DNA from 3 places in the Bradyrhizobium sp. Unk1 genome. Region 2 is predicted to be linked to each of the others. Evidence: predicted binding sites of a transcription regulator. Region 2 holds the regulator's gene; each other region holds the start of a gene.
What was found. Region 2 encodes HrcA, which represses chaperone genes, less so after heat shock. Its sites were predicted from a motif close to GTTAGCACTCNCNNNNNGNGAGTGCTAAC; they were not measured.
Positions count from the first base shown of each region.

Region 1 (4,309 bases), on a different contig from region 2:
ATGCCGTAGCGCATCGCCCGGCCGTTGCCCTCGACCAGATAGAGGAATTTGTTCGGCGTATCGACCACGATGGTACCGGCAGTTTCCTTGCCGCTATAGTCGACGGATTGCTTCTCGAATCTCGGATCGAACGGACGCTGGCGCGGATCGACCGCCTCCTGCTGGAGACCTGCGCCTTGCTGATATCCACCCTGCATCTGCGGCTCGCCCATCGGTGGCAGGCGGCGCTGGTCGTAATAGCCGGGCTGCTGCTGATAGACCGGCTGCTGCGGCGCGTAGGCCGGGCCGCGGCCGGGACCGTCACCGAACAGGAACTCGATGAAGCCGCCGCCCATATTCGCATTGGAGGCGACGCGCACCGGCGCCGGCGGCACCTGCGGCTGGTAGAGCACCGCAGGCGGATCGTTCGGCACACTATTGTCGAAGGCGCTGGCGCTGCTCGCGCCGGCAATGAAGGTGCAAGCGCTGCCGAGCAGCGCGACAGACATTTTCTTGAACATCGACGTACTCTGTACTGTTTCGTCTAGATCACATGCGTCGTGCAGAGCCGATGGCTGATCGGCGACCGCGACGTGGTCAATAAAGAGCAAAAGCCGTTTTGTTTGGTAAACGTATCAGCCGTTTCGATTCACCACGTCGCGAGCGAGGGTGCAATTTGGCGATCAGCGTTTATTTTCGATGAACGCCGCAGGCCCATGGTTAATCGCTTCTTTTCGTGCCGTCGCGTGCGGCCGCGCAACAGTTCCCGCTGTGAACCTCGTGTTAAATTGCTTCTGCCTACAAAGACGCGTGAGTGAGGTGGGGGGAGTTCCTGATGGCTATTCACCGCAAACGTTTTCGTGTCGAAGAGGCTATTGTCGGCGAGATGCCCAGCCCCGAAATGATTGAGGAGGCTGCGCCGATGCATAATGAGATCATGGCGGAGCTGCGTGCGATCCGCGCACAGATGGCGAAGGGCACTGTGCCCTTGTCCGGCAGCGCAGCCATGGCGGCGATCGACGCCTCCACTGCCCACGAGCTCTCCGAGGCTCGTACCATGCTCGATACCTACCGGGCGCAGATCGAGCAGTGCGAGAAGCTGAAGGTCGAGCTCGACCTCATCCACGACGCCATCGACCGCACCAAGCGCGAGATCGCGACGCTGCACGGCAAGAGCTTCGACGGCGGCGAAATGGCCAAGGTCAATGGCGAGCTCGGCGCGGTCGTCGGCGGTACCGAGCAGGCGACCCAGCAGATTCTCGAAGCCGCCGAATCGATCGACCAGGCGGCCAGCGCGATGTCCAAGGTGCAATCGGCCGACCAGCAGAAGCGGCTCGCCGACGACATCCAGGAACGCGTCATCTCGATCTTCGAAGCCTGCAACTTCCAGGACCTGACCGGCCAGCGCATCAGCAAGGTCATGACCACGATGAAGTTCATCGAGCAGCACATCAATGCGATGATGGAGATCTGGGGCGGCGTCGACGCGATCAAGGCCCATGTGCCCGCGCCGGCCGACACCCGCAGCGACGACGAAAAGCTCCTCAACGGCCCCAAGCTCGCCGGCGACGTCGGCCACGCCTCGCAGGACGACATCGACGCGCTGTTCGACTGATCGGGCGCGACACTACGGAAAAACAAAACGCCGGCGAAAGCCGGCGTTTTTTGTTCCTCGTCATTGCGAGGAGCGAAGCGACGAAGCAATCCAGGCTGCCTCCGCCGAGACAGTCTGGATTGCTTCGCTACGCTCGCAATGACGCGGGTTAGAGCCGAACCCCGATCACGCCCTCGGCGCGCAGCGGACGTAGACCATGTTGCCGTAGCGGGTGGCGGCGTCCTTGTCGATGAAGCGGGTGATCAGGACGCGGCCGTCGAAGGAGACGATCTCGCGGTCCTGCTCGCCGGGGGTGGGACCCGCCGGTCCGATGTAGTTCTTGCCGCTGGGCGAGCCCTTCAGGCGCAGCTCCTGCGGCGTCGCCTGGTCGGCGAGATGCATGATCACGCCGCCGGAGGAACCGGCGGTGATCACGTAAGGATTTTTGCACTGCGATCGGGCCGCGGCCTCGGTGCGGGCGCGGTCGGCCGGGTTCTGGAACGAGGCGAGACCCCAGCGGCCGACGATCTCGTCGGCGCGGATGCTCGCCGGCATTTCCGGGCCGGTGCCGGGCTCGGCCTCGGGCGGCGGCGAAGACGACGAGAAGGACGGCAGGCTCATACCGCCGCCGCAGGCGCCAAGCAGCAGCGCCAGGCAAGAGGCGGCCGCCAGATTGGCAACCGTGCGTGCGTGAGCTGAACTGATCATGACATTCCCCCGAGCAAACCGTCCCCCAAATGAGACCCCGACCGCATCCCTCCTGCAGCCAAGCGCAAAACCGCTGTCGGAGCAATGACGTCCTTTATACGCCAGCGCGACCAATAAGTTTCTCTAGACACGATCCTATATCCGCCTCACCAATCGCTTAACCACCCTTGCTTGACAGGATCGCGGCCAAGCCATATTTCCGGGCGCACTATTAGCACTCGGAAAGCCCGATTGCTAAGCGCGCCGTTCGATCCTCGGCAAGAGGGTGGACGGACGCCGCCCCTACCCACTTCCATTCCTTCCGAAGCGAGCCTCCAAAGGGAAACGTCATGGCTAAATCCAAATTTCGTCCGCTGCATGACCGTGTCGTGGTCAAACGTATCGACGCCGAGGAAAAGACCAAGGGCGGCATCATCATTCCGGACACCGCCAAGGAAAAGCCGTCCCAGGGCGAGGTCGTCGCCGTCGGCCCCGGCGGCCGCGACGAGGCCGGTAAGCTGATCCCTATCGATCTCAAGGTCGGCGACCGCGTGCTGTTCGGCAAGTGGTCGGGCACCGAGGTCAAGATCGACAACGAAGAGCTCCTGATCATGAAGGAGTCGGACATCATGGGTGTCATGGCCTAAGGCCGTCAGCCTGAACAGCCGCTGAATGTCATGCCCGGATCGCGCGATCCGGGCATTCGGTCATTCCGCAAGCAGTAGACACGTCACGAAACACGAGGGATTGAAGAAATGGCTGCCAAAGACGTCAAGTTTTCCGGAGACGCGCGCGAACGCATGCTGCGCGGCGTCGACATTCTCGCCAACGCCGTCAAGGTGACGCTCGGTCCGAAGGGCCGCAACGTCGTCATCGAGAAGAGCTTCGGCGCACCCCGCATCACCAAGGACGGCGTCACCGTCGCCAAGGAGATCGAGCTCGAGGACAAGTTCGAGAACATGGGCGCGCAGATGCTGCGCGAAGTCGCCTCCAAGACCAACGACACCGCCGGCGACGGCACCACCACCGCGACCGTGCTAGCCCAGGCCATCGTGCGCGAAGGCGCCAAGGCGGTTGCCGCCGGCATGAACCCGATGGACCTCAAGCGCGGCATCGACACCGCGGTTACGGCCGTCATCAAGGACATCGAGAAGCGCGCCAAGCCGGTCGCCGCCTCCTCCGAGGTCGCCCAGGTCGGCACCATCTCGGCCAACGGCGATGCAGCCATCGGCAAGATGATCGCCCAGGCGATGCAGAAGGTCGGCAACGAGGGCGTCATCACCGTCGAGGAGAACAAGTCGCTCGACACCGAGGTCGACATCGTCGAGGGCATGAAGTTCGACCGCGGCTATCTGTCGCCCTACTTCGTCACCAACGCCGAGAAGATGACCGCCGAGCTCGAGGACGCCTACATCCTCCTGCACGAGAAGAAGCTGTCCGGCCTGCAGGCCATGCTGCCGGTGCTGGAAGCCGTGGTGCAGTCGGGCAAGCCGCTCGTCATCATCGCCGAGGACGTCGAGGGCGAGGCGCTGGCCACCCTGGTCGTCAACCGCCTGCGTGGCGGCCTCAAGGTCGCCGCCGTCAAGGCGCCGGGCTTCGGCGACCGCCGCAAGGCCATGCTCGAGGACCTCGCGATCCTCACCGGCGGCCAGCTCATCTCCGAAGACCTCGGCATCAAGCTCGAGAACGTCACCGTGAAGATGCTCGGTCGTGCCGGCAAGGTCGTGATCGACAAGGAGAACACCACGATCGTCAAGGGCGCCGGCAAGAAGCCGGAGATCGAGGCCCGCGTCGGCCAGATCAAGGCCCAGATCGAGGAGACCACCTCGGACTACGACCGTGAGAAGCTCCAGGAGCGCCTCGCCAAGCTCGCCGGCGGCGTCGCGGTGATCCGCGTCGGCGGCGCGACCGAGATCGAGGTCAAGGAGAAGAAGGACCGCGTCGAGGACGCGCTCAACGCCACCCGCGCCGCGGTGCAGGAAGGCATCGTCCCCGGCGGCGGCGTCGCGCTGCTGCGCGCCAAGAAGGCCGTGGGCCGTCTCACCAACG
Region 1 covers NZ_JCAMOP010000021.1:20,529-24,837, forward strand. Annotated here, with positions in the region: gene AC5ZFO_RS25820 (L,D-transpeptidase) at 1-500, opposite strand, end outside; gene AC5ZFO_RS25825 (protein phosphatase CheZ) at 815-1,594, shown strand; gene AC5ZFO_RS25830 (hypothetical protein) at 1,760-2,281, opposite strand; gene AC5ZFO_RS25835 (co-chaperone GroES) at 2,611-2,907, shown strand; gene groL (chaperonin GroEL) at 3,016-4,309, shown strand, end outside.
Region 1: the regulator HrcA is predicted to act here: its motif matches at 2,492-2,520, upstream of AC5ZFO_RS25835 (co-chaperone GroES).

Region 2 (4,309 bases):
CGCCGGTGTCTGGTCGGGACGGGCGTAGATCAGGTCGAACGAATAACGGTCGAACGAGCGGCGCGCGATGGCGACGGCATCGAGTGCCTCGCGGGCGCTGTGCATGCGGCCCAGCGCTTTCAGCGAGGCATCGTCGAGTGCCTGCACGCCGAGCGAGACGCGGTTGACGCCGGCGGCGCGATAGCCGGCAAAGCGCGTGGCCTCGACGCTGGTCGGGTTTGCTTCCAGCGTCACCTCGACATCGCTTGCGACAGTCCAGTGCTTGCCGATGGCATCGAGCACCGCGCCGACGGTTGCGGGCTGCATCAGCGACGGCGTGCCGCCGCCGAGGAAAATCGAGGTGACTTCACGGCCGGGTGCGCGTTCCGCGGTGGTTGCGATCTCGCGCGCAAAGGCGGAGGCAAAGCGCGCCTCGTCGATCGCAGCGTGGCGGACGTGGCTGTTGAAGTCGCAATAGGGGCACTTCGACAGGCAGAACGGCCAGTGCACATAGACGCCGAAAGCTTGCTTAGCGCGGCTCAAGGCAGATCTCCGCCAGTTTCACGAAGGCGCGGGCGCGATGCGACAGGCCGAGGCCAAGCGGCGGCAGGCCGTGCTTCTCGATGCTGGTCATCTCGCCGAACGTGCGATCGTGGCCATTGGGCAGGAACATCGGATCATAGCCGAAGCCGGCGGTGCCGCGCGGCGGCCAGACCAGGGTGCCGTCGACGCGCGCCTCGACCTCTTCGAGATGATCGTCGGGCCAGGCGACGCAGAGCGCGGATACGAAATGCGCGGTGCGCTTGTCGGGCGTGGTGGCGCCGCGCTCCTGCAACAGGCGCTCGATCTGCGCCATTGCAACGGCAAAATCCTTGGCTGGACCGGCCCAGCGCGCGCTGTAGATGCCGGGCGCGCCATCGAGCGCGTCGACCACGATGCCGGAATCGTCGGCAAAGGAGGGAAGCTTCGTCGCCTGCGCCGCCGCGATCGCCTTGATCGCGGCATTGCTGCGGAAATCATTGCCGGTCTCGTCGGGCTCGGGCAGGCCGAGCTCACCGGCCGACACCGCCTCGATGCCGTAAGGCGCGAGCAACTCCTTCATCTCGGCGAGCTTGCCGGGATTGTGGGTCGCGATGACGAGCTTTCCGGTGATTCGGCGGTGCATGGGCCTATTGACTACGCGACAGCCAGTTTCTGCAAGTCCACGAGCCGTGCGATACCCTTCTGGGCCAGCGCCATCAGCGCGAGGAACTCGTCCTGTGTGAACGGTTCGCGTTCCGCGGTGCCCTGCACCTCGATGATGCGGCCATCGCCGGTCATGACGAAATTGGCGTCGGTTTGGGCTTCGGAATCCTCGGCATAGTCGAGGTCGAGCACGGGCGTGCCGTTGTAGATGCCGCAGGAGATCGCGGCGACGTTGTCGCGCAGCACCTTGGCCTTGATCATGTTGCGCGCCTTCATCCAGTTGATGCAATCGGCGAGCGCGACCCAGGCGCCGGTGATCGAGGCCGTGCGCGTGCCGCCGTCGGCCTGGAGCACGTCGCAATCGACCGTGATCTGGCGCTCACCGAGCGCTTCGAGATCGACGATGGTGCGAAGCGAGCGGCCGATCAGGCGCTGAATCTCGACGGTGCGGCCGCTTTGCTTGCCCGCGGAAGCCTCGCGGCGGGTGCGTTCGGAGGTCGCGCGCGGCAGCATGCCGTATTCGGCGGTGACCCAGCCGCGGCCCTGGCCCTTCAGCCACGGCGGCAGGCGGTCTTCCAGCGTGGCGGTGACCAGCACATGGGTGTCGCCGAATTTCACCAGGCAGGAGCCTTCCGCATATTTGACCACGCCGCGCTCCAGCGTCACGGGGCGCAATTCGTCGGGCGCACGGCGGCTTGGCCGCATGGGAAATCCTCCAAAACTCTCGGAAAAGGGCTATTCGCGGTGCTTGTAGGTGGGGTGAGGGTGGGCGGCAAGGGGGAAGATCGGCGCTTTTTCACCCCGGGTTTTCCACCCCGCAAACGCCACGCTTGTCAGAACCCTCGGGGATGGACAAATTATAAGCGTCTGAGAGGAGTTACCGTCCGTGGCCCATCACGATCCGATCCATCTGATCGCGCCGCGCGCAGGCCTCGCCCAGCTCAACGAGCGTTCCCGCGACATCTTTCGTCAAATTGTCGAAAGCTATCTCGCGACCGGCGAGCCGGTCGGCTCGCGCAATATTTCGCGGCTGATCGCGATGCCGCTGTCGCCGGCCTCGGTCCGCAACGTCATGGCCGACCTGGAACAGCTCGGCCTGATCTATGCGCCCCACACCTCCGCCGGCCGTTTGCCGACGGAACTGGGCTTACGCTTCTTCGTCGACGCCCTGATGCAGGTCGGCGACCTCAATGACGCCGAGCGGCAGTCGATCCAGAGCCAGCTCACCTCCGTCGGTCAGGCGCAGTCGGTCGAGGCGGCGCTGGACCAGGCGCTGACGCGGCTGTCCGGTCTCACCCGCGCCGCAGCGGTCGTGCTGACCCCGAAATCCAATGCGCGGCTGAAACACATCGAATTCGTCCGTCTGGAACCCGAGAAGGCGCTGGTGATCCTGGTCGGCGAGGACGGTCAGGTCGAAAACCGCGTGCTGTCGCTGCCGCCGGGAGTTCCCTCCTCGGCGCTCACGGAAGCCGGTAATTTCCTCAATGCGCGAATCCGCGGCCGCACGCTGGCCGAGGCGCGGCTCGAGCTCGAAACCGCGCTCGGGGAAGCCCGCGCCGAGCTCGATCAGCTGACGCAAAAGGTGATTTCGGCCGGCATTGCGAGCTGGTCCGGCGGCGAGAACGAGGACCGCCAGCTGATCGTTCGCGGCCACGCCAATCTGCTCGAGGATCTGCACGCACTGGAGGATCTGGAGCGCGTTCGGCTCTTGTTCGACGATCTCGAGACCAAGCGCGGCGTGATCGACCTTCTGGGACGCGCCGAGACCGCCGAGGGCGTACGGATCTTCATCGGTTCGGAGAACAAACTGTTTTCCTTGTCGGGCTCCTCCACCATCATCTCGCCCTATCGGGATGCCGCCGGCCACATCGTCGGCGTTTTGGGCGTGATCGGGCCGACGCGGCTGAATTATGCCCGTGTGATCCCGACCGTGGACTACGCCGCGCGCATCGTCAGCCGCCTCCTGGGGGGCTGACCGGCGTTTCCTCCGATCACGGGCGCTTGATTTTCGTGAGCTTAGGCACGATATCCGGGCCAACAATCCCTTGAGACGAGTTCGAGAAGAGAGCCGATGACCGATCGAGACCGGCAGCCCGACGACACGACCCCGCCGACCGACGAGCCCGTGGTGTCAAAACCCTACATCATGCCCGACGATCCGGAGCCCGGCTCGGTCGAGCTGTTGCAGAAGGAAGCCGCCGAGGCGCGCGACCGCATGCTGCGGACGCTGGCCGAGATGGAAAATCTGCGCAAACGCACCACCAAGGAGGTCGCCGACGCCCGGCTCTACGGCATCACCGGCTTTGCCCGCGACGTGCTCGACATCGCCGACAATCTCCAGCGTGCGCTCGATGCCGTTCCGGCCGAGGCCCGTGCCGCGGCCGATCCGGGCCTGACCTCGCTGATCGAGGGCGTCGAGCTCACCGAGCGCTCGCTGCTCAACGCGCTGGAAAAGCACGGCGTGAAGAAGTTCGATCCGCAGGGCCAGAAGTTCGACCCGAACTTCCAGCAGGCGATGTACGAGGTGCCGGATGCGTCGGTGCCTGCGGGTACCGTCGTGCAGGTCATGCAGGCTGGCTACACCATCGGCGAGCGCGTGCTGCGCCCGGCGCTGGTCGGTGTCGCCAAGGGCGGCACCAAGGCTGCGCCGGCGGCGAACAGCAACGAAGTGAACTGAGCGGCGAACCAAGCCTTGGCGTCATTCCGGGTTCGATGCTTTGCATCGCCCCGGAACGACCGATTGCTATCTTACGCGCTCACCGCGATATCCGCGGACTGAATCCGCTTCACCCCGGCTTTGGCCATGTCGGCCCAGGCTTTTGCGAGCGAACCCTGCGTGTCGATGCCGCGGCAGGCGTCCTCCACCACATAGACCTCGAAGCCCGCCTTGCGCGCATCGAGCGCGGTCCAGGCGACGCAGAAGTCCGTCGCGAGGCCGGCGACAAAGACGCGCTTGATCTTGCGGCCCTTCAGGTAGCCGGCGAGGCCGGTCGAGGTCTTGCCGTCGGCTTCGAGGAAGGCCGAATAGCTGTCGACGTCCTTGTGAAACCCCTTGCGGATGATGAGCTCGGCATGCGGGATCGCGAGATCTTTCGACAGCGCCGCACCGTCGGTGCCCTGCACGCAATGATCGGGCCACAGCACC
Region 2 covers NZ_JCAMOP010000003.1:171,282-175,590, forward strand. Annotated here, with positions in the region: gene hemW (radical SAM family heme chaperone HemW) at 1-522, opposite strand, end outside; gene rdgB (RdgB/HAM1 family non-canonical purine NTP pyrophosphatase) at 509-1,144, opposite strand; gene rph (ribonuclease PH) at 1,156-1,869, opposite strand; gene hrcA (heat-inducible transcriptional repressor HrcA) at 2,051-3,139, shown strand; gene grpE (nucleotide exchange factor GrpE) at 3,236-3,841, shown strand; gene pncA (bifunctional nicotinamidase/pyrazinamidase) at 3,913-4,309, opposite strand, start outside.

Region 3 (4,309 bases), on a different contig from region 2:
GTCGAAGGCCGAGCCGGTGAGATCATAAATCTGCCAGCCGATCGCGACCGCCGCGATCTGGCTGGAAAAGCGCGACAGGCTGCGCGAGAGCAGGAAGAACAGGAAGGCGCGGTGGGCGAGAAGTGCGCGGGCGGTGACCGGCGGATTCGAGGATATCGGCTGCTCTGTCATCGCCTCTTGGGTCACGCTTGGACCGTCCGCCCCCTGATTTCGACCTGCCCCGCGTGGCTGACGCAGGCCTGCTTGTCAACAGCGAGCGGCTTCGGCGGCCTTCCGGCATTGCGTTTGCAACGCACGCGCGGCCATAATCATTGAGGGTTTGGGGACATCATGCTTCGGCTGCAATCGGCACTCGGCGTTTTCGCATTGCTATTGATCGCTTGGGTGCTGAGCGAGAATCGCCGCGCGGCCTCGGCTCGCCAAGCAGCGATCGGGCTTGTCGCAACCTTCGTCACCGCGGTCGTGCTCCTAAAGGTGCCCGTCGTCGCGCGCGCCTTCGGCGCCATCAACGACGCGGTCGGCGCGATCTCCGCGGCCTCGCGCGCCGGCTCCTCCTTCGTGTTCGGCTATGTCGGGGGCGGTCCCCTGCCCTTCGATCTGAAGGTGCCGGGCGCCGATTTCATCCTGGCGTTCCAGGCGCTGCCGATCGTGCTGGTCATGAGCGTGCTGACGACGCTCTTGTTCTACTGGCGCGTGCTGCCGCCAATCGTGCGCGGCATGGCCTGGCTGCTGGAGCGGACGCTGGGCGTCGGTGGCGCGGTCGGGCTCTCGACCGCGGCCAACATCTTCCTCGGCATGGTCGAGGCACCGCTGTTCGTGCGGCCGTATCTGGCGCAGATGACGCGCAGCGAATTGTTCCTGGTGATGACCGGCGGCATGGCCGGCATCGCCGGCACGGTGCTGGTGCTCTACGCGACGCTGCTGGCGCCGCTCATTCCCGATGCCGCCGCCCATTTCGTGATCGCCTCCGTGCTGGGTGCGCCGGCCGCGATCCTCGTCAGCCTGATCATGGTGCCGGAGACTTCAGACAAGCGCACCGGCGGCGCGCTGGAGGATCCTGACATGGATGTCTCCGGCCCGATGGATGCAATCGTGAAGGGGACGAGCGCGGGGATCGAACTGCTGATCAACATCGTCGCCATGCTGCTGGTGCTGGTGGCGCTGGTCTATCTCGTCAATGCCATCCTCGGCCTGCTGCCTAATATCGGCGGCGGCGCGATCTCGCTGCAACGGCTGCTCGGCCTCGTGATGGCGCCGGTGTGCTGGCTGATGGGATTGCCCTGGGACCAGGCGGTGACCGCCGGCAGCCTGATGGGCACCAAGACCGTGCTCAACGAACTGATCGCCTATGTCGACTTCTCGAAACTGCCGCCCGATACGCTCGATCCGCGCTCGCGCCTGATCATGCTCTACGCAATGTGCGGCTTCGCCAATTTCGCCAGCCTCGGCATCATGATCGGCGGCTTAGGGGTGATGGCGCCGGAGCGGCGCGAGGAGATCAACGCGCTCGGGCTGAAATCGATCGTGTCGGGAACGCTGACGACGTGCCTGATGGGCGCTGTGGTGGGGGTGTTGAGCTGAGTGGCCGTAGCCCGGATGGAGCGCAGCGCAATCCGGGACAGTATCTCCGTCGCAGACAGTCGCCCCGGATTTCGCTTCGCTCCATCCGGGCTACAGGAGAGCCGTCATTGCGGGCAATGACGGCGGAAAGAGCGAGGCTACGCCTTCAACTCCACCGTCCTGAACTCCGCCGGCAGGATCACCTCCAGCAGCTCCACGTCATCCGAATAATCCAGGATCATGTGCTTGATCTTCGGCGGCTGGGTCCAGGCGCTGCCTTCCTTCATCAAGGTCTCGCCCTGACCGTCCATGTAGGTCTTCACCCAGCCCTTGAGCACGTAGACCATCTGGAATTCGACGTCGTGGAAGTGCAGCTTCGACACCTCGTTCGGATCGCAGGGTCCTTGCAGGCGGATCACGTGGGCTTGCGCGAGGCCGTGACTGGCTTCGGCGATGCCGAGGTCGCGGTACTTGGCGTAGGCGCGCAGGCCATCGGCCTTGAAGTCTTCCTCGCGGTGATGGCTGATGGCGATGCGCTGCTTGGGACGCGCGGGCTTTTTCGGAGCGGCCTTCGCCGGTGTCGTGCGCGCCTTTGCCTTCACCGCCTTGCGCGCCGAGGATCGTGCCACGGCCTTGGCTCCGCTCCGCTTCTTCACCGCGGCCTGGGCCGCGCTGCGCGATTTTGTTTTCTTGGCCATGGGCCGCCTCCCTGTTGTTATGGGCGGAGGCTAGCACAGAACGAGATATCGTAGGGTGGGCAAAGCGAAAGCGTGCCCACCATTGCCAGATGCAATCGTGGAGAGATGGTAGGCACGGCGCGAGCGCGCCTTTGCCCACTCTACGATGCCGGCGCGCTGTTCAATGCAGCCGGAACACGCCATCCACGGCGCGCAGCTCGGCCGGCTTGATCAGCTTGGAATGCGCGACGGTCACCGAATGGAGCGGACCGTCGAGCTTCTCCTGCCAGAACGCCAGGAAATCCTTCAGCGCCGGAAATTTCGGAAACATGTCGTAGTTCTGCCAGACGTAGGTCTGGAGAAGCGAGGGATGATCGGGCATCCGATAGAGAATTTGCGCCGTCGTCAGCCCGTAACCCAAAAGCTGTTTCCGGAAATCTTCGGAAACGCCCCCACTCCGCAAGCCCATGCCAACCTCCTTTGCAGGAGCGCATTCAAGGGGCGGCTTGGTCGGTGTGCGCCTTACGAGCCACCCGGTACTGATGCGCTCACATGAGAGAAATGTGACGCAAACTGACAATCCATCTCAAGCCCAAAAGTTTAACAAGCTGTTGAAATTCAATGCTTTAGCAGCAGAGACGGCTCCGTGCTAATACGGTCACCGGGCGGGTTAACGATGGTAAAGAGATTCTGGCACCCGGGCCTTCAGAGTGCCGAATTTTCTGCTAGAAGCCCTTGCCCCCGCAAAATTCCTGTCCTATTTCAGCCTCGCCTGTGCTAGCACTCGCTGGCACAGACTGCTAACGCCAAAAAATTCCCATACCGTGCAACTACTTAGGAGGACTGCATGAAATTCCGTCCGCTTCACGACCGCGTCGTGGTCAAGCGTATCGACGCAGAAGAGAAGACCGCCGGCGGCATCATCATTCCCGACACTGCCAAGGAAAAGCCCTCGCAGGGCGAAGTCGTCGCCGTCGGCCCCGGTGGCCGCGACGAAGCTGGCAAGCTGATCCCGATCGACCTGAAGGTCGGCGACCGCGTGCTGTTCGGCAAGTGGTCCGGCACTGAAGTCAAGATCGACAACGTCGACCTGCTGATCATGAAGGAAAGCGACATCATGGGCGTCCTCGACGTCCCCGCTTCCAAGAAGAAGGCGGCCTAAGAGCCCCCTCTCCCCACCAGCTAAACACCTAAGGAAAAATCCAGATGTCAGCTAAAGAAGTCAAATTCGGCGTCGATGCACGCGACAAGATGCTGCGTGGCGTCGACATCCTCGCCAACGCCGTCAAGGTGACGCTCGGCCCCAAGGGCCGCAACGTCGTCCTCGACAAGTCGTTCGGCGCTCCCCGCATCACCAAGGACGGCGTCACCGTCGCCAAGGAGATCGAGCTCGACGACAAGTTCGAGAACATGGGCGCACAGATGGTGCGCGAAGTCGCTTCGAAGTCCGCGGACGCGGCCGGCGACGGCACCACCACCGCAACCGTGCTCGCGGCTGCGATCGTTCGTGAAGGCGCAAAGTCGGTTGCCGCCGGCATGAACCCGATGGACCTGAAGCGTGGTATCGACCTGGCCGTGGAAGCCGTGGTCGCCGACCTCGTCAAGAACTCCAAGAAGGTCACCTCGAACGACGAGATCGCCCAGGTCGGCACCATCTCGGCCAACGGCGATGCGGAGATCGGCAAGTTCCTCTCCGACGCCATGAAGAAGGTAGGCAACGAGGGTGTCATCACCGTCGAGGAAGCCAAGTCGCTCGAGACCGAGCTCGACGTCGTCGAGGGCATGCAGTTCGACCGCGGCTACATCTCGCCCTACTTCGTCACCAACGCCGACAAGATGCGCGTTGAGATGGACGACGCCTACATCCTCATCAACGAGAAGAAGCTCTCCTCGCTGAACGAGCTGCTGCCGCTGCTCGAGGCCGTAGTGCAGACCGGCAAGCCGCTGGTCATCGTCGCCGAGGACGTCGAAGGCGAAGCGCTCGCGACGCTGGTCGTGAACCGTCTGCGCGGTGGTCTGAAGGTCGCGGCCGTCAAGGCGCCGGGCTTCGGCGATCGCCGCAAGGCCATGCT
Region 3 covers NZ_JCAMOP010000016.1:46-4,354, reverse strand. Annotated here, with positions in the region: gene AC5ZFO_RS21305 (MFS transporter) at 1-171, opposite strand, end outside; gene AC5ZFO_RS21300 (NupC/NupG family nucleoside CNT transporter) at 331-1,581, shown strand; gene AC5ZFO_RS21295 (cupin domain-containing protein) at 1,719-2,258, opposite strand; gene AC5ZFO_RS21290 (usg protein) at 2,419-2,706, opposite strand; gene AC5ZFO_RS21285 (co-chaperone GroES) at 3,085-3,399, shown strand; partial or broken gene groEL (chaperonin GroEL) at 3,444-4,309, shown strand, end outside.
Region 3: the regulator HrcA is predicted to act here: its motif matches at 3,014-3,042, upstream of AC5ZFO_RS21285 (co-chaperone GroES).